3 regions of the Allobosea sp. 01N443 genome follow, and region 2 is predicted to be linked to each of the others. Evidence: predicted binding sites of a transcription regulator. Region 2 holds the regulator's gene; each other region holds the start of a gene.
What was found. Region 2 encodes PhoB, which activates phosphate uptake and scavenging genes when phosphate is short. Its sites were predicted from a motif close to TGTCATNNANCTGTCAT; they were not measured.
Positions count from the first base shown of each region.

Region 1: the regulator PhoB is predicted to act here: its motif matches at 1,778-1,794, upstream of AC1DRP_RS21705 (glycerophosphodiester phosphodiesterase).
Region 3: the regulator PhoB is predicted to act here: its motif matches at 1,896-1,912, upstream of AC1DRP_RS24580 (DUF47 domain-containing protein).

Region 1 covers NZ_JBFTRC010000096.1:64-3,176, reverse strand. The annotation lists gene AC1DRP_RS21710 (hypothetical protein) at 216-485, shown strand; gene AC1DRP_RS21705 (glycerophosphodiester phosphodiesterase) at 558-1,727, opposite strand; gene AC1DRP_RS21700 (hypothetical protein) at 1,948-2,088, opposite strand; partial or broken gene AC1DRP_RS21695 (RsmB/NOP family class I SAM-dependent RNA methyltransferase) at 2,501-3,113, shown strand, end outside.
Region 2 covers NZ_JBFTRC010000002.1:33,460-43,879, reverse strand. The annotation lists gene AC1DRP_RS01210 (lysylphosphatidylglycerol synthase domain-containing protein) at 1-844, shown strand, start outside; gene AC1DRP_RS01205 (hypothetical protein) at 938-1,228, opposite strand; gene AC1DRP_RS01200 (ATP-binding protein) at 1,843-2,904, shown strand; gene pstS (phosphate ABC transporter substrate-binding protein PstS) at 3,005-4,030, shown strand; gene pstC (phosphate ABC transporter permease subunit PstC) at 4,126-5,097, shown strand; gene pstA (phosphate ABC transporter permease PstA) at 5,111-5,998, shown strand; gene pstB (phosphate ABC transporter ATP-binding protein PstB) at 6,043-6,843, shown strand; gene phoU (phosphate signaling complex protein PhoU) at 6,892-7,611, shown strand; gene phoB (phosphate regulon transcriptional regulator PhoB) at 7,645-8,343, shown strand; gene AC1DRP_RS01165 (YnfA family protein) at 8,463-8,783, opposite strand; gene AC1DRP_RS01160 (TIGR03862 family flavoprotein) at 8,858-10,075, shown strand; gene greA (transcription elongation factor GreA) at 10,085-10,420, opposite strand, start outside.
Region 3 covers NZ_JBFTRC010000123.1:1,247-4,816, forward strand. The annotation lists gene AC1DRP_RS24570 (methyl-accepting chemotaxis protein) at 1-1,599, shown strand, start outside; tRNA gene AC1DRP_RS24575 (tRNA-Ile) at 1,721-1,796, shown strand; gene AC1DRP_RS24580 (DUF47 domain-containing protein) at 1,926-2,570, shown strand; gene AC1DRP_RS24585 (inorganic phosphate transporter) at 2,583-3,570, shown strand, end outside.

The sequences.
Region 1 (3,113 bases), on a different contig from region 2:
AACCATGCGGCGCGCCGAACCCTCGGCGCGCCGCAACTGCGTCAAGGTTAGAGCGAGGACCGAGCGTCGTCTGCCATAGTGGACGCTGCCATGGCGATTGATCCAACAGGCATAGATAGAGATAGCCCCCCGTATCTCTCCACTATCGGCGCGATCAAATTCCGGAACAATTCGGGATGTACCCCGTTCTTGCCTGCAGAATGGAGGAACGCATCATGAGATTCATCATTCCGACGATGACTGCTGTCCTGCTTGCGACGAGCGGCGCCTATGCCCAGTCGATCAACATTGGACCGGGCGGCGTCTCGGTCGATCCACGCTCGCCGCGCGAGCGCGCCATCGACCGCGAAATCCGCCGCGAAGAGCGCATGCGCGATCGCGCCCGCTGGGAGCGCAGCAGCTGGCGCGGCGATTGCCGCACCGTGAGGACCATCGAGGAAACGCCGCGTGGCGAGATCAGGCGTACGACGCGGGTCTGCGATTGATCTCCCGCTGAAATGTGCAAGAGAAAGCCCGCCCTGGTGATCCGGGGCGGGCTGCTGATCGTTGGGGCTGGCTTATTTGGCGTCGCGGGCCTTCACGGCGGCATCGGGGAAGTCCGAGAACAGCCCGTCGATGCCGAGATCGAAGAAGGCCTTGTACTCGGCAGCGGGATCGCTCTTGAAATTCGAGGTTAGCCGCTTCGGCTCGCTGCGGAACGTCCAGGTATGGACGAAGAGTCCGGCCGCATGCGCGTCCTTGACGACATTGGTCGGCGCGATCAGCACCCGATCCTGCTCGTCGATCTTGCCGTCGCCGTTCAGATCCTTCGGCTTGCCGTCCTCGCCGATCGTCTGCTTGCCGGCGAGGATATAGGGCTTCCACGGTCCGACGCCGTCGGCATAGGTCTTGATCTCCTTCAGCCCGTCGGCCGTGACCAGGTCCTTGAAGGTGCGCTTGTCGCCGGTGACGACGAAATCGTAGGGCTTGTCGAAGGGCGCGGCCAGCACGATGCCGCCATCCTTGTCGACGTCATCGGCATCGACGAGCTGGACGAGGCGCAGTTGCGTCTTGCCGCGCAGATATTTGAGATTGGCCGTCTCGAAGCTCTGGATGATCACGGGCGAGGACTTTTCGGTCCAGCCGGCCGCCTTCAACTGATCGAGCAGGCGGTCCTCGAGCGGCAGCCCGATCGCGGCATGAAAGATCGGGTGCTTGGTCTCGGMATAGATGCCGATGGTGCGGCCGGTCCGGGTGCTTTCGGCCTTGGCGAGATCGATGATCTCCTGCAGCGTCGGGATCGGGAACTTGCCATTATGCGACTGGTCGCGATCGGGCATCGCCTGCTTGGCGCGCAGCGTCTTGATCTCCGCGAGGGTGAAATCCCCGGCGAACCAGTCATTGGTGTCGACACCGTCGACCTTCCTGACAGTCTTGCGAGCAGCGAATTCCGGTCGCTCCGAAACGTCCGTGGTGCCGCTCAGCATCGGCTCGTGCCGTGCGACGAGTACGCCGTCCTTGGTCGCGACAAGATCCGGCTCGATGAAATCGGCGCCCTGTTCGATCGCCAGCTTGTAGGATTCGAGCGTGTGCTCGGGCCTGTGGCCGCTGGCGCCGCGGTGACCGACGATGAGGGGCTTCTTCCCATCGAGGGTCGGCACGGGTTGGGCGAAGGCGGGCGATGTGGCAGCAACGCCGCCGCAGGCAAGGGCGGCCAGCATCGTGGCCGAAAGTAGCGTCTGTTTCATCGGATCTGTTCCCTGATCGCGGCAAGAGCGCGCGACCATGATCAGACGATATGACAGCTCCGTGAAGTGGTCTTGTGCCGCAAGGACAACTTTGTGGCGAGGCGCGGGGGCGCTGCCCGTCCGGTCTGTATCGTGGCGCGTCCTGACGGACGACGATCGAGAGGCCCGGCAGAAGCGTCGCCCGGCCAAGCCAGAGCGACGCTTGTGATCGGCTGCGGGCTCAGCGCTTGTTTTCGAGCGTCGTCTTGGCGTCGAGGCGCTTCTGCGGGGGCGGCGTCAGGTCTGGCGGCGGTGTTGTGGCGCAGGCCGTGAGGGCCAGGGCAAGAAGACCGGCAAGCGTGATTCGGCAAAAGCGCTGCATGGCGTGGTTTCCACTTGATCGGAGCGATCGCCCCCGGTGTGCCGCTGACGACGACGCTTCGTCAAGCAGACGGCTTCACATGGTAATACGTCGATTTTCAAGCTGGACGCAGCAAGCGCAACCAGCCTCGGTTGCCGGATCATCCTGCGATGAGGACCGTAAGCCCGGGAAGCCCGGCTCGCCATGCGGATTGCGGCATTCGGGGAGAGTGCCGCAAGATCGGCCGGAGTGGTGGCCAGGTCATGAGCGCCCGTGAGCGGCGGAGCAGAACGTCTGCTCAACCGGGACGGAATGTCCGGGACATGCCTTCGCCTCAAGTATCCGGTCGAGACGTTGTTGCCCCTGCCTCGTCTATATGACACCACAGCGCCGAGATTATGCCGCACACGCCGGCACCAGACGGAACGACGCAATGACCCCTGCCGCCCGCARCAGCGCCGCCATCGAGGTGCTGMACGATATCATACAGCGTCGCCGGCCGGCATCCGACGCCCTGAAGGATTGGGGTCTGTCGCGGCGCTTTGCCGGGTCGAAGGATCGTGCCGCAATTGCGACCCTGGTCTATGACGCGCTCCGCCGCCGCTCCTCCTCGGCCTTCGCCATGGGCGAGGAGACCTCGCGCGCGATGGTTCTCGGCATGCTCGCCGGCCTGCGCGAACTCCGGATGGAAGAGATCGCCGAACTGTGCTCGGGCGAGAACCACGCGCCCGCGCCGCTGACGCGCGAGGAGGCGACCCGGCTGATCACCTTCGATCTCGACGACGCACCGGGCTGGGTCCGCGCCGATGTGCCTGAGTGGCTTTGGCCTGCTTTCTCAGCGAGCTTTGGCGAGCAGGCCGTGTCGGAAGGCGCCGCACTGGCCGATCGTGCGCCGATCGATATCCGCGTCAATCGCCTTAAGTCGAATCAGGCCAAAGTGTTGGCGGAACTCGCTCATCTTGGAGCGGAGGCGGGGGCATGGTCCCCTGATGCGATCCGCTTCCTGCCGGGGGCGGATGGGCGCGGCCCTTCGCTGCAGAGCGAGC
Region 2 (10,420 bases):
GGAGCCGGGCCAGGTAGCCGGTGCCTTCGCCGATGCCAGCCGCCGCCAGATCGGGCTGGCGCTCGGCTTCACCGCGCTGAGCTATCTGCTGCTGACCGGCTATGATGCGCTGGCGCTGAGAAGGCTGGGGATGTCGATCCCCTACCGAACGACCGCACTCGCCTCCTTCACCAGCTATTCCGTGTCCTTCACGCTCGGATTCCCGATCGTGACGGGCGGCACCGTTCGTTACTGGATCTACTCGGCCAAGGGGGTGCGCGCCTCCGAGGTCGCTCGCCTGACGATTATCGCCGGCCTGACCTTCTGGCTCGGCCTCGGCGCGATCCTCAGCGCCTGCCTGTTCTATGCCACCGATTCTGTCGCGATGCTCGCGCGCACCTCGCCCTGGGTCGTGCAGGTCGTCGGTGGCGCCACGGGGCTCGCCATCCTCGGCTATCTCGTCTGGGTCGCGACCGAGGAACGCACTTTCCGGGTCCGCGGCTGGAATCTGCCGCTGCCGGGGCTCGGCATCACGCTAGGCCAGATGACACTTGGCGCCTGCGAGGTCTGCGCCGCCGCCGCCGTGCTCTTCGTACTGCTGCCCGGCGGCTATGGGCTGGAATATCCGGCTTTCCTGGCGGCCTATGTCTTCGCTTGCCTGATCGGCATCGCCGCCCATACGCCCGGCGGGTTGGGAGTCTTCGAGGCGACGATGCTCGTCGCGCTCAACCGACTGCCCTATGGTCATGTGCTTGGAGCCTTGCTGCTCTTCCGCATCATCTACTACCTGCTGCCCTTCATCCTGGCGCTGGTGATGCTGGCGCTGCACGAAATGATCCGCCGCATTAAGCGCCACGATATCTAGGGTGCCGCCCCTTCAGATCATCTGACCTGATCTCGTATCCGGTCAGATGATCCGACTGCTGTGATTGCCGCGTCTTTCTCGAAAGCCGACGCTTTAGCGGCTGCTGCGCGCTGCGTAGGCGACCTGGCGGCTGCTGCGCTTGTGCCCATACCAGGAGGCCTCGCGCGCGCCGACATCCGCATGGACGATGCCGTTCGAATAGGAACCGACGCCGCCGGTGCTCGCGAGGGCCTTGGCGGCAGCGACCGCGCTGCGTGTAGAGGCGGCTAGTGGCCTGAAGTCGATCGCCTTTCCGCTATAATGCTGCGAGTTCCGGGCATGGCGACCGCCGCAGGTCGAGGTGATCTTGATCGGGCCGATCTTGGCGACCAACTCGCTGATCATCGCCAGGGTTTCCGGTTTGAGGCAGCCCAACCCCTTCACTTGCGGTTGGAAGGAAACCTTGCCGGCGGGGACATTGGCTTGGGCGGTCGCAGGGAGGCATACTGCAACGCATGCAGCCAAGATAAAATGACGCATAAAAGACTCAACAAGACTAGGGAGAATGGAAGGCTCAAGCCACCAAATTCTTGGTCTGGCTGACCAGTTCCATGTCCGAATAGTGTCCGTAGAAGGCCAAAAGATGGCTGGCCATGCCGATGGTCATCGTTACATCGATTGAGCATCATTATCAGTAGCCTTTCCAAGTCCGATGTTGTCTCAATAAAACGATGATAATTGGCTGAAAATACATTCTTGATCTGAGCGAGAGCGGCCGGTCGCAATTCCGATCATGGTCGAGACAGCCTCGGCCTCCGCGGCGCCCGGCGCGTCGCCGATAGTGACCACCCAAGCGCGCTTCGTTCCTGCTGAGATCCTGGATGGCGTGGATTTCGCCCAGTGTCGCCGCGCGCTGTGGGGGGCCTCGCAAGTGCGGGGGGCATCTCGCCCGGAGCGATTGGCAGAGCGCGTGCCAGCCCCTATGAGGGCGCCAGCTTCCTCCTGATAGGCATGTTCACATGGTCGATGTCGTCGATCCCCACGCGCCGGCCACTGCAGCGCTGATCGAGGCGCTGGGTTCCGCCGTGGTGCTGCTCGATGCGCAAGGGGTGGCGCAGGCACTGAGCCCAGCGATGCGCGCGCTCATTCCGGCGCTCGAACGCGGCCAGTCGCTCACGCTCGTCCTGCGCGACCCCGACCTGATCGACGCGATCGAGCAGGTTTCGCGCCGTGGAGGGCGCCGGGTCATCGAGTTGGTCGAGCGCGTGCCGGTCGAGCGCACATTCCGCATCCACATCGCAGCTTTGACCGGCGGCGTCTGGCGTAATCCCGTGGTGCTGACCTTCGAGGATCTGAGTGAGCTGCGCGTCACGGAACGCATGCGCGTCGATTTCGTGGCGAATGCCAGCCACGAACTGCGCACGCCGCTCGCCTCCCTTCTCGGCTTCGTCGAGACCCTGCAGGGACCGGCGCGCAACGATACCGGCGCGCGCGACCGCTTTCTCGCCATCATGCGCGAACAGGGTCTGCGCATGGCGCGGTTGGTCGACGATCTGCTTTCGCTCTCGCGCATCGAGCTGCGCGCCCATCTCGCGCCGGACACGCCTGTCGATCTCTCCGCGATTTCGCGCGAGATCGTCGACTCGCTCACCCTGATGGCACGCGAGCGCAAGGTGGCGTTGAAGCTCGAGACGCCGACCCAGCCGGTCCAAGTCGCGGGGGACCGCGACGAGTTGCTGCGGCTGATGGAGAACCTCGTCGAGAACGCCATCAAATATGGCCGTGAGGGCGGCGTGGTTGCAATCAATGTGGTCGAGGGCGCGAGCGAAGCCAGCGTCAGCGTTCGTGACGACGGGCCAGGCATCCCGCCCGAGCATCTGCCCCGCCTCACCGAACGCTTCTATCGTGTCGACACGGCCGCGAGCCGCGAGGCCGGCGGCACGGGCCTTGGTCTCGCCATCGTCAAGCACATCGTGTTACGCCATCGCGGCCGTCTCACCATCGAGAGCGAGTACGGCAAGGGCGCCCTCTTCAAGGCGATCCTGCCGCGCCTCGGCGCGATGATGCGGAGCCCGTCCTGACCAATGTGACGGCGAACGTGACGGTCTGTCATCTGTCTGTCACATGGAAGGTGTTCTAGCGGGGCTGCTAAAGACTGCGACCCAGACGAGGACTCCTCTAATGCGCAAAATTCTCATTCTCGCGGCTGCGACGATCGGCTTGGCCGGCGTTGCCCAGGCCGCCGACATTACCGGCGCGGGCGCGACCTTCCCTTTCCCGATCTACTCGAAATGGGCTGAAGCTTATAAGAAGGAGACCAATATCGGTCTCAACTATCAGTCGATCGGCTCAGGCGGCGGTATCCGGCAGATCAAGGCCAAGACGGTTGCGTTCGGCGCGACCGATGCCCCGCTCAAGGGCGAGGACCTGACCAAGGACGGCCTGATCCAGTTCCCGACCGTCATGGGTGGCGTCGTTCCGGCCGTCAACATTGCCGGCGTCGAGCCGGGCAAGCTGAAGCTCACCGGCGCGATCATCGCCGACATCTATCAGGGCACCATCAAGAAGTGGAACGATCCCAAGATCGTCGCCATCAATGCCGGCCTGACCCTGCCTGACGCCAACATCAACCCGGTCTATCGTTCGGACGGCTCGGGCACGACCTTCGTCTTCACCGACTATCTCTCGCGCGTTTCGCCGGACTGGAAGTCGAAGATCGGCACCAACACGGCCGTGCAGTGGCCGGTCGGCATCGGCGGCAAGGGCAATGAGGGCGTCTCGGCCTCCGTCAAGCAGGTCGCGAACTCGATCGGCTATGTCGAGTACGCCTATGCCAAGCAGAACAAACTGGCCCATGCGCTGGTCGAGAACGCCGACGGCCAGTTCCCGGCTCCGGACGACAAGTCCTTCCAGGCCGCTGCCGCCAATGCGAACTGGAACGAGGCTCCCGGCTTCGGCATCTCGTTGAACAACCAGAAGGGCGCCCAGGCCTGGCCGATCACCTCCGCCACCTTCCTGCTCGTCCATGCCAAGCCGGAGAAGCCCGAAGAGGTGCAGTCCGCGCTGAAATTCGTCGACTGGGCCTTCAAGAACGGCGACAAGCTCGCGCTCGATCTCGACTACGTGCCGCTCCCGGCCAACGTCAAGGATCAGGTCCGCGCCGCCTGGAAGGGCGCCACCGACCCGGCTGGCAAGCCGATCTTCTGATCCATGCTATGACGCGAGGCGGGTTGTTCCCGCCTCGCGTTCGACTTTGTGAGACCCGTTTCCTCGTGCTTCTTATGCGACCGGAGTAACCACGGATGGCTGCCGTGACAGACCAGATGGCCGCGCCCGGCGCGCCCGCCATTCGCCGCACTCCAAAGGGCACCTTCGACATTGTCTTCCGCAATGCCAGCCGGGCCGCCGCGCTCTTCGTGCTGGTGCTGCTCGCGGGCATCATCGCCTCGATGATCATCGGCGGCTGGCCCGCCTTCCGCGAATTCGGCCTTGGTTTCATCACGTCCAGCGTCTGGGACACCCAGAACGAGCAGTATGGCGCCTGGCCTGCCATCGTAGGCACCTTGTCGACCGCGCTGATCGCGCTGGTCCTTGGCGTGCCGCTCTCGCTCGGCATCGCCGTCTACCTCACCCAGCTCGCGCCGCCCTGGTTCAAGCGCCCGGTCTCGACGACGATCGAGCTGCTCGCCGCCGTGCCCTCGATCATTTACGGCATGTGGGGTCTCTTCGTTTTCGTGCCGCTCTTCGCGGCCTATGTGCAGATCCCGGTCTCGAACATCGTCGAAGGCATTCCGCTGGTCGGCACCGTGCTGTATTCGCGCTCGCCCTCGGGGCTCGGCATCCTGACGGCCGGCATCATCCTCGCCTTCATGATCATCCCCTTCATCGCCTCGATCACCCGCGACATGCTGGAGCAGATCCCGTCCGTGCTGCGTGAGAGCGCCTATGGCATCGGCGCCACGACCTGGGAGGTCGTGCGCCATGTGCTGGTGCCGCAGGCCGGCGTCTCGATCATCGGCGCGATCATGCTCGGTCTTGGCCGCGCGCTTGGCGAGACCATGGCGGTGACCTTCGTCGTCGGCAATGCCAACCGGCTTTCGGCCTCGATCATGGACCCCGGCTCGACCATTGCCTCGCGCATCGCCAACGAATTCAACGAGGCGATGGGCCTGCAGCTCAACGCGCTGATCGCGCTCGGCTGCATCCTCTTCTTCGTCACCTTCGTCGTCCTCGTGATCGCGCGTATCCTTGTCGCGCGCGTCAAGTCCTTCTGAGCGGAGCCTGGCCATGAACAGCGCCGTCACCCCGCCCGCAACGACGCCTCATCAGGTCTGGGGCCGCGTCCGCCCCGCGCGCCGCACCGCGGATCGGGCGATGAAGATCATCGCCACCAGCTTCACCCTTCTCGCCATCTTCGTGCTGTTCTGGATTCTCGGCATGCTGCTCGTGAAGGGGATCGGCGGGCTCTCCGTCGCGACCTTCACCCAGGTGACGCCCGGTCCCGGCAGCGAGGGGGGCGGCCTTGCCAACGCCATTGTCGGCTCGATCGTGCTGACCTTCCTCGGCATCGCCGTGGCGACGCCGGTGGGCGTGCTCGCCGGCACCTACCTTGCCGAATACGGCAAGGGCTCCAAGCTCGCGGACCTGATCCGTTTCATCAACGACATCCTGCTCTCGGCGCCGTCGATCCTGATCGGCCTCTTCGTCTACGTCATCCTGGTCGAGCCATTCCGCGGCTATTCCGGCTGGGCCGGCGGCGTGGCGCTGGGCATCATCGCGATCCCGGTGATCGTGCGCACCACCGAGGACATGCTGCGCCTCGTGCCGAGCTCGTTGCGTGAAGCCGGTGCTGCGCTCGGCGCCCCGCCTTCGGTCGTCATCACCAGCGTGACCTGGCGGGCGGCGAAATCCGGCATGGTCACCGGTATCCTGCTGGCCCTGGCGCGCATCGCCGGCGAGACGGCGCCGCTGATCTTCACTGCGCTGAACAACAATTTCTGGTTCTCGCCCAGCCTCGTCGGCGGCGTCTCCAACCTGCCGGTGACGATCTACCAGTTCGCCTCCGCCCCCTATGAGAACTGGCAGCAACTCGCCTGGGCCGGTTCGCTGATCATCACCGTCTCGATCCTGTGCCTCTCGCTTATCGCCCGCCGTATCGTGCGGGGCGGCAAATGAACGGCCTTAAACCCTCGTCGCGTTCGATCTGAAGGAACAAGTCGATGCTTTCGACGCTGGAACTGAGCCCGCAAGCGCTTGATGCCGAGGCCCCCGTCCGGATCGCGGTCAAGAACCTCGATTTCTACTACGGCGAGCACAAGGCGCTGAAGAACATCAATCTCGACTTCCGGGACCGCCATGTCACGGCCCTGATCGGACCGTCGGGCTGCGGCAAGTCGACCCTGCTGCGCATTTTCAACCGGATCTACTCGCTTTATCCCGAGCAGCGCGCCACCGGCGAGATCCTGCTCGACGGCCGCAACGTCATCAGCAACGATATCGATGTGAACGAGCTGCGCTCGCGCGTCGGCATGGTGTTCCAGAAGCCGACGCCCTTCCCGATGTCGATCTACGACAATGTCGCATTCGGCATCCGCCTCTACGAGAAGCCACCGAAATCCGAGCTCGATGACCGCGTCGAGGGTGCGCTGCGCCGTTCCGCGCTCTGGGACGAGGTCAAGGACAAGCTGAAGACCTCCGGCATGGGCCTGTCCGGCGGCCAGCAGCAGCGCCTCTGCATTGCGCGGACCATTGCCCAGAAGCCGGAAGTCATCCTGTTCGACGAGCCGACCTCGGCGCTCGATCCGATCTCGACCGGCAAGATCGAGGACCTGCTCGAGCAGCTCAAGACCGACTTCACCATCGTCATCGTCACCCACAACATGCAGCAGGCGGCGCGTATCTCGCAGTACACCGCCTTCATGTATCTCGGTGAGGTGATCGAATTCGACGCCACCAACACCATCTTCATGAACCCGCACAAGAAGCAGACGCAGGACTACGTCACCGGCCGCTTCGGCTGAACCGGCGCCCAGCCTTCCAACTGCTTTGCCGACAAAGGATACGCCGCGATGACTGATCACATCGTCCGCTCATATGATGCCGATCTCGAGGGGATCCGCCGCAGCCTGGCCGAGATGGGGGGCATGTCGGAGCGCATGCTCGGCGATTCGACAGTCGCCCTGGTGCGCCGCGACACCGGGCTGGCACAGAAGGTCATCAGCGCCGACCAGCGCCTCGACAATCTGCAGCGCGAGGTAGAGGAGAAGGCGGTGCTCACCATCGCCCGGCGCCAGCCGCTCGCCAACGACCTGCGCGAGCTGATCTCCGCCATCCGCATCGCCGCCGATATCGAGCGTGTCGGCGATCTCGCCAAGAATATCGCCAAGCGCGCGGTCGCCATCTCCGGCCAGTTCCAGCCGCCGTCGCGCGCGGTCGTCGGCCTCGAGCATATGAGCCGCCTGGTTCAGGCCCAGCTCAAGGACGTGCTCGACGCTTACGCCGTCAGCAACGAGCAGAAGGCCATGGAGGTCTGGCGCCGCGACGATGAGATCGACGCGCTCTATACCTCGCTCTTCCGCGAGCTGCTCACCTATATGATGGAAGACCCGCGCAACATCACCTTCTGCACGCATCTCCTGTTCTGCGCCAAGAATGTCGAGCGCATCGGCGACCACACCACCAACATCGCCGAGACGATCCACTATCTCGTCACGGGCGAAGCCTTGGACGCAGCCCGCCCGAAGCTCGACACGACCAATATCCTTCTGGACGCCGCCACCGGTGAGTGACCGGCGCCCGACACCTTTGGGACCGAGTGAGACATGCCTGCACGCATCCTGATCGTTGAGGACGAAGAGCCGCTGACCCTGTTGCTGCGCTACAATCTCGAAGCCGAGGGCTTCGAGGTCGACAGCGTCGCGCGTGGCGACGATGCCGAGCTGCATCTGCGCGATCATACGCCGGACCTCGTGCTGCTCGACTGGATGCTGCCGGGCCTTTCCGGCATCGAGCTCTGCCGGAGGCTGCGGACCCGTCGCGATACCGAGCGGGTGCCGATCATCATGCTCACCGCCCGCGGCGAGGAAACCGAGCGTGTGCGCGGCCTCGCCACCGGGGCCGACGACTATGTCGTCAAGCCGTTCTCGCTGCCCGAGCTGATCGCCCGCATCCAGGCGTTGCTACGCCGCGCCAAGCCGGGTCATGTCGCCGGCCTGTTGGCCGCCGGCGATCTCGAACTCGACCGCACCACCCGCCGTGTCCGCCGCTCAGGCAGCGAGCTGCATCTCGGCCCGACCGAGTTCCGCCTGCTCGAATTCCTGATGCAGGCGCCGGGGCGGGTCTATTCCCGGGCCCAGCTGCTCGACGCGGTCTGGGGCCGCGACGTCTATATCGACGAGCGCACCGTCGACGTCCATGTCGGCCGGCTGCGCAAGGCGATCACTCCTGACAACGCCAAGGACCCGCTGCGGACCGTGCGCGGTGCCGGCTATGCCTTCGACGAGACCTTTGCGCGGAGCTGAGACTTGGATCATCGGGGACTTGGATCATCGGGCCGGATATCGAATCCGCCCGACGATCTAACCGTCTATGGTTGCATCGGCCTTCCCGAAAACCGCAATCCACCTTTCGGGCCGATACCCTAGCGCGGCCCTGCGATAATAATCGCCGCGCCGGCGAGGCAGATCAGCCCACCGATAATGTCCCAGCGGTCGGGGCGAAAGCCTTCCACGGCCCAGAGCCAGGCGAGCGAACTGACGATGTAGACGCCGCCATAGGCGGCATAGGCCCGTCCGGCGGCTTCGCTCTCCGCCAGCGTCAGCAGCCAGYCGAACAGGGCGAGCGAAAACAGTCCGGGTACGAGCCACCAGATGGGCTTGTCGAGCCGGAGCCAGCCCCAGAACGCGAAACAGCCGGCGATTTCGAGAATGGCTGCGCCGAAATAGGCGGCGATGGTCGGCATGGTTCGTCCCTGTCGATGGCCTTCGGGGCGGGATTACCCTTGACCGCAGGGCGCGCTGACGGCAAGCCGGACCGATGCCCACACATCACGTCGCCATTATTGGAGCAGGGCCCTCCGGGCTGATCGCGGCCGAGCGCCTTGCGGCAGCCGGGGACACCGTCACGATCTACGATCGCATGCCCTCGCCGGCCCGCAAATTCCTGCTGGCCGGGCGCGGCGGATTGAACCTTACCCATTCCGAACCGCTCGACAGGTTCCTGCCCCGCTATCGCGATGCGCAAGCCTGGCTGGAGCCGGCCATTCGCGCCTTCCCGCCACAATCCCTGCGCGACTGGGCCGATGCGCTCGGGCAGGACACGTTCGTCGGCAGCAGCGGCCGCGTCTTCCCGCGCGCCATGAAGGCCTCGCCCCTGCTGCGGGCATGGCTGCGCCGGCTCGATGGTCTCGGCGTCGCCTTCGCGCCTGGGCAGCGCTGGACCGGCTGGAGCGAAGCGGGAGCTCTGACGTTCCGGAGCCGCGATGGCGCCGATGTCGAGGCGCGGCCCGACGCGACGCTGCTCGCGCTCGGCGGTGCGAGCTGGCCACGGCTGGGTTCGGATGGTGGCTGGGCACCCTTGTTGGCGGCGCGCGGCGTTGCGATCGCGCCGCTGCGCCCGGCCAATGGCGGTTTCACGGTCGATTGGTCCCAGACCATGCGAGAGCGTTTTGCCGGAGTACCGTTGAAGCGCATCGTCCTGAGCTTCGGCGGCCAATCCGTGCCCGGCGAGGCGATGATCGATGCGACGGGTCTGGAAGGCGGCGCGGTCTATGCACTCTCTGCCCCGATTCGCGAGACGATCCTGCGCGAGGGCAGGGCGGTCATCACCATCGATCTGAGGCCCGATCACGAGGCGGCACTGCTGGTCCAGCGCCTCGCGCATCGTCGCAAGGGCGTGACGCTGAGCAATCATCTGCGCAAGGCTGCAGGTCTTGCTCCATCCGCGATTGCGCTGCTGCGCGAAGCGGCGAAGGGGCCACTCCCCGAAGACGCGGAGAGGCTGGCCGCACTGATCAAGGCCGCGCCTCTGGTGCTCACCGGTCTCAGACCGATCGAGCGGGCGATCTCCACCGCCGGTGGCGTCGCCGCGGCCGAGGTCGAGGAAGGCTTCATGCTGAAACGCTTGCCCGGTACCTTTGTCGCAGGCGAGATGCTGGATTGGGAGGCGCCGACCGGCGGCTATCTGCTGCAGGCCTGTTTCGCGACCGGAGTCGCAGCTGCAGCAGGGATTCAGGCCTGGCTCGCGGATAGCTGAACGATCGCCTCAGGAGATCGCGATGATCTCGACCGCCTCAGTGCCGATGCTGACGCTCTCGCCAATGCCCTTGCCCATCAGCGCGCTCGCCAACGGCGCGACATAGGGCAGCGTTCCGTGTGCCGGATCGGCCTCGTCCTCGCCGACCAGCCGCCAGTTCTGCTCGCGCCCATCGGCCCGGCGGATCGTCACTGTCGAGCCGAAGCGGACGATGTCGTGCCTTTCCTGCGCAGGGGCCAGCTTGGCGCTGGCGCGCCGCGCCGCCCAGTAGCGGAACTCGCGCCGCGTCTGAGCGATCTCGGTGCGGTCGCCTCCGGCCAGCGCCGCCGCGTGTTCGTCATGCCA
Region 3 (3,570 bases), on a different contig from region 2:
CGCTCGGTCAATGCGATCCTCAACGTCGCCGAAGGAAGCAGCGGCCTTTTCGACGTGCGCGACCGCGACATCGTGACTCAGGGCGCAATCCGCGCCGGCCTGTCGGACCTCAATCGCGCGGCCGAAGTGGTGCGCCGCGAGGTCGAGACGCTGGTCAAGGCGGCTCGTGACGAGGCGCATTCGGCGGGCACGTCGACCGGCAACCTGATCGAGGACAGCAAGTGGTGGCTCGGCGCAATCGGTCTCGGCTCGCTGCTCGTCGCGCTGGCGCTCTCGCTCTTCTATGTCCGCCCGATGATCGTCGGCCGTCTCAACAAGCTGTGGACGGCGACACGGGCCATTGCCGATGGGCAGCTGGACGCAACCGTCGAGACCAAGGGCAATGACGAGATCTCGGACATTGCGCGCAGCGTGCTGCTGTTCCGCGACAATGCCTTGGCGCTGCGAGCCGCCGAAGCTGCGAAGATCGAGGACGAGGCCCTGGCGCAGCGGCGCCGCCGTGAGATGATGCAGGAGCTGGGGGAGGCCTTCGGCCAGGTGGTCGAGGCCGCGGCCGCCGGCGACTTCAGCCGCCGCGTCTCGGCAAGCTTCGCAGATGCCGAGCTCAACGCGCTTGCGGGTTCCGTCAATGCCCTGCTCGAAACCGTCCAGGCCGGGCTTTCGGAAACCTGCGAAGTGCTGGCCGAACTGTCGGCTGGCCAGCTCTCGACCCGGGTCGAGGGCAGCTATCACGGCGCTTTCGCCGAGCTCAAGGACGGCGCCAACGGCCTCGCCGAAGAGTTTGAAAGCACGCTCGCGCGTCTTTCGGATACGGTTTCGGCCGTGCGCAGTGCGACCAGCGAGATTCTCGATGGTGTCACCGACCTCGCCGAGCGTACGACGGAAGAAAGCAACGCTGTCTCGATGGCGACCAATCAGCTCGGCGCCTTCGCGGGCACCGTGAAGAAGACGGCCGACGAGGCCTCGCAAGCCATGGGCATGGCCGAGAGCGCCGAGCAGCGTGCCCAGCAGGGCGAAAAGGTCGTCGCCTCGGCGCTGGACGCGATGCGCCGCATCCGCGCGTCGTCGGACAAGATCTCGGAAGTCATCTCGATGATCGACGAGATCGCCTTCCAGACCAACCTGCTTGCGCTCAATGCGGCAGTGGAGGCGGCGCGCGCCGGCGACAGCGGCCGCGGTTTCGCGGTCGTCGCGGCCGAGGTGCGCAGTCTCGCGAAGCGCTCGGCGGATGCCTCGAACGACGTCAAGCGCCTGGTCGAGGCCGCGCATGGCGATGTCGCGGTCGGTGTCGGCCTCGTCGAGGAGACCTCGGCGATGTTCGAAAGTATTGTGTCCTCGGTCAACGATCTCTCCGGACTGATGAACGGCATCTCGCAAACGGCGCGGAGCCAGGCAAGCGACGTTTCCGCCATCAACAACGAGATCGACGGCATCGGCACGATGGCGCATCAGAATGCTGCGCTGGTCGAGGAGACGAATGCCGCGCTCGCACTGACGGATGAGCAGACCCGCGCGCTGACCGAACATATCGGGCGCTTCCAGTTCCGCGAGGGACACGTCGCCGGGCACGGCGGGGCGTCGGTCGCCCGGGCGGCCTGAGCGATCCACTGCATCCAACCATTGCTAACGGCCCCGCTCGCGAGACGCAGCGGGGCCGTTTCAGTTGCGGGGGCTGCCTGGGGTCTTGCGGGACAGAAGGCGAGGGTGTTAGGCGAAGAGCGGGCCGGTAGCTCAACGGTTAGAGCTCGCTGCTCATAACAGCGCCGGTGCCGGTTCGAATCCGGCCCGGCCCACCATTTCCCTCTCAATCACCTAGCGACGGCCGCCCTCGGGATTACGCCCCGTGCGATCGCGCATGCCGCTTTACAGCGATATACCAACCGCTTATCGCGATTGTGACGGATCGATGACATAACGAGGCGCCGATGCTCGGCTGGTTTCAGAAGCTCCTGCCCAAGGAGCCCAAGTTCTTCGACCTGTTCGAGAGCCATTCCAGGACATTGGTGGCAGGTGCCGCGGCCCTGAACGGCCTCCTCAGGGGCGAAACCCCGGTGGAGGCAGGTTGCACCGAGGTGCTTTTCCAGGAAAATCGCGCTGACGAGATCGCCGCGGAGGTAATGCTGGAAGTCGGCCGCACCTTCATCACGCCCTTCGACCGTGGCGATATCGAGGAGCTGATCGGTTCGATGGACGATGCCATCGACCAGATGCAGAAGACCGTAAAGGCGATCACGCTGTTCGAGGTTACGAGCTTCGAGCCCTGCATGAAGGAACTCGGGGCGGTCATCGTCCAGGCGTCCGAGCGCGTCGTCGTGCTGCTGCCGATGCTGCGCGACATCAAGAAACATGCGATTTCGATCGGCGCACTCGCCAAGGATATCCGGGCCATCGAGGAGCGATCCGACGAACTGCACGACCAGGGCCTGAAGGCGTTGTTCAAGGCGCACCAGACTTCGGACACGATGGGTTTCATCGTCGGCGCAGAGATCTACGACCATCTCGAGAAGGTGGTGGACCGTTTCGAGGATGTCGCCAAGCGCGTCAGCCGTATCGTCCTCGAACATCTCTAGGCGGTTGGCCCGGTGGATTTCTCAAGCGTCGCCTTTGCCCTGGTCTTCCTGATCGCGGTCGCGCTTCTGTTCGATTTCCTGAACGGACTTCACGATGCGGCCAATTCGATCGCGACCATCGTCTCGACCAGGGTTCTGGCGCCGCGCTGGGCGGTGTTCTGGGCTGCCTTCTTCAATTTCATCGCGTTCCTGTTCTTCGGCCTGCATGTCGCCGAGACCGTCGGGTCCGGCATTGTCCAGACCGCCATCGTCGATGACCGTGTCATCTTCGGTGCCCTGACCGGCGCCATCGTCTGGAATGTCGTCACCTGGATTGCAGGCATTCCGTCGAGTTCGTCGCATGCACTGATCGGCGGACTGGTCGGGGCCGGGCTGAGCAAGGCTGGCTTCTCGTCGATCGTCTGGTGGGGGCTCGGCAAGACCTTCGTCGCGATTTTCATGTCTCCGGCCATCGGCTTCGCCCTGGCGCTGGTCCTCGTCCTGATCGTCTCCTGGGTGTTCCTGCGCGTGGCCCCTATCAAGGTCGACAGCACCTTCCGGCTGCTGCAGTTCGTTTCGGCTTCGCTCTACTCGCTCGGACACGGGGCGAATGATGCGCAGAAGACGATGGGCATCATTGCGGTGCTGCTGTTCTCGCATGGCATGATGGGCGAGACGTTCTCGGTGCCGTTCTGGGTCGTCATCTCCTGCCAGGCGGCCATGGCATTCGGCACGCTCTGTGGAGGTTGGCGGATCGTTCACACCATGGGCTCGAAGATCACCCGGCTTTCACCCCAGCAGGGTTTCTGCGCGGAGACGGGCGGCGCGATCACGCTGTTCATGGCGACCTATCTCGGCATCCCCGTCTCGACGACGCATACGATCACAGGCGCGATCATCGGTGTCGGCGCCGCCCGGCGCGTGACGGCCGTGCGATGGGGGGTGGCTCGCGGCATCGTCTTCGCCTGGATCGTGACGATGCCGATGGCAGGACTGATCTCGGCTATCGCCTATTTTGTCT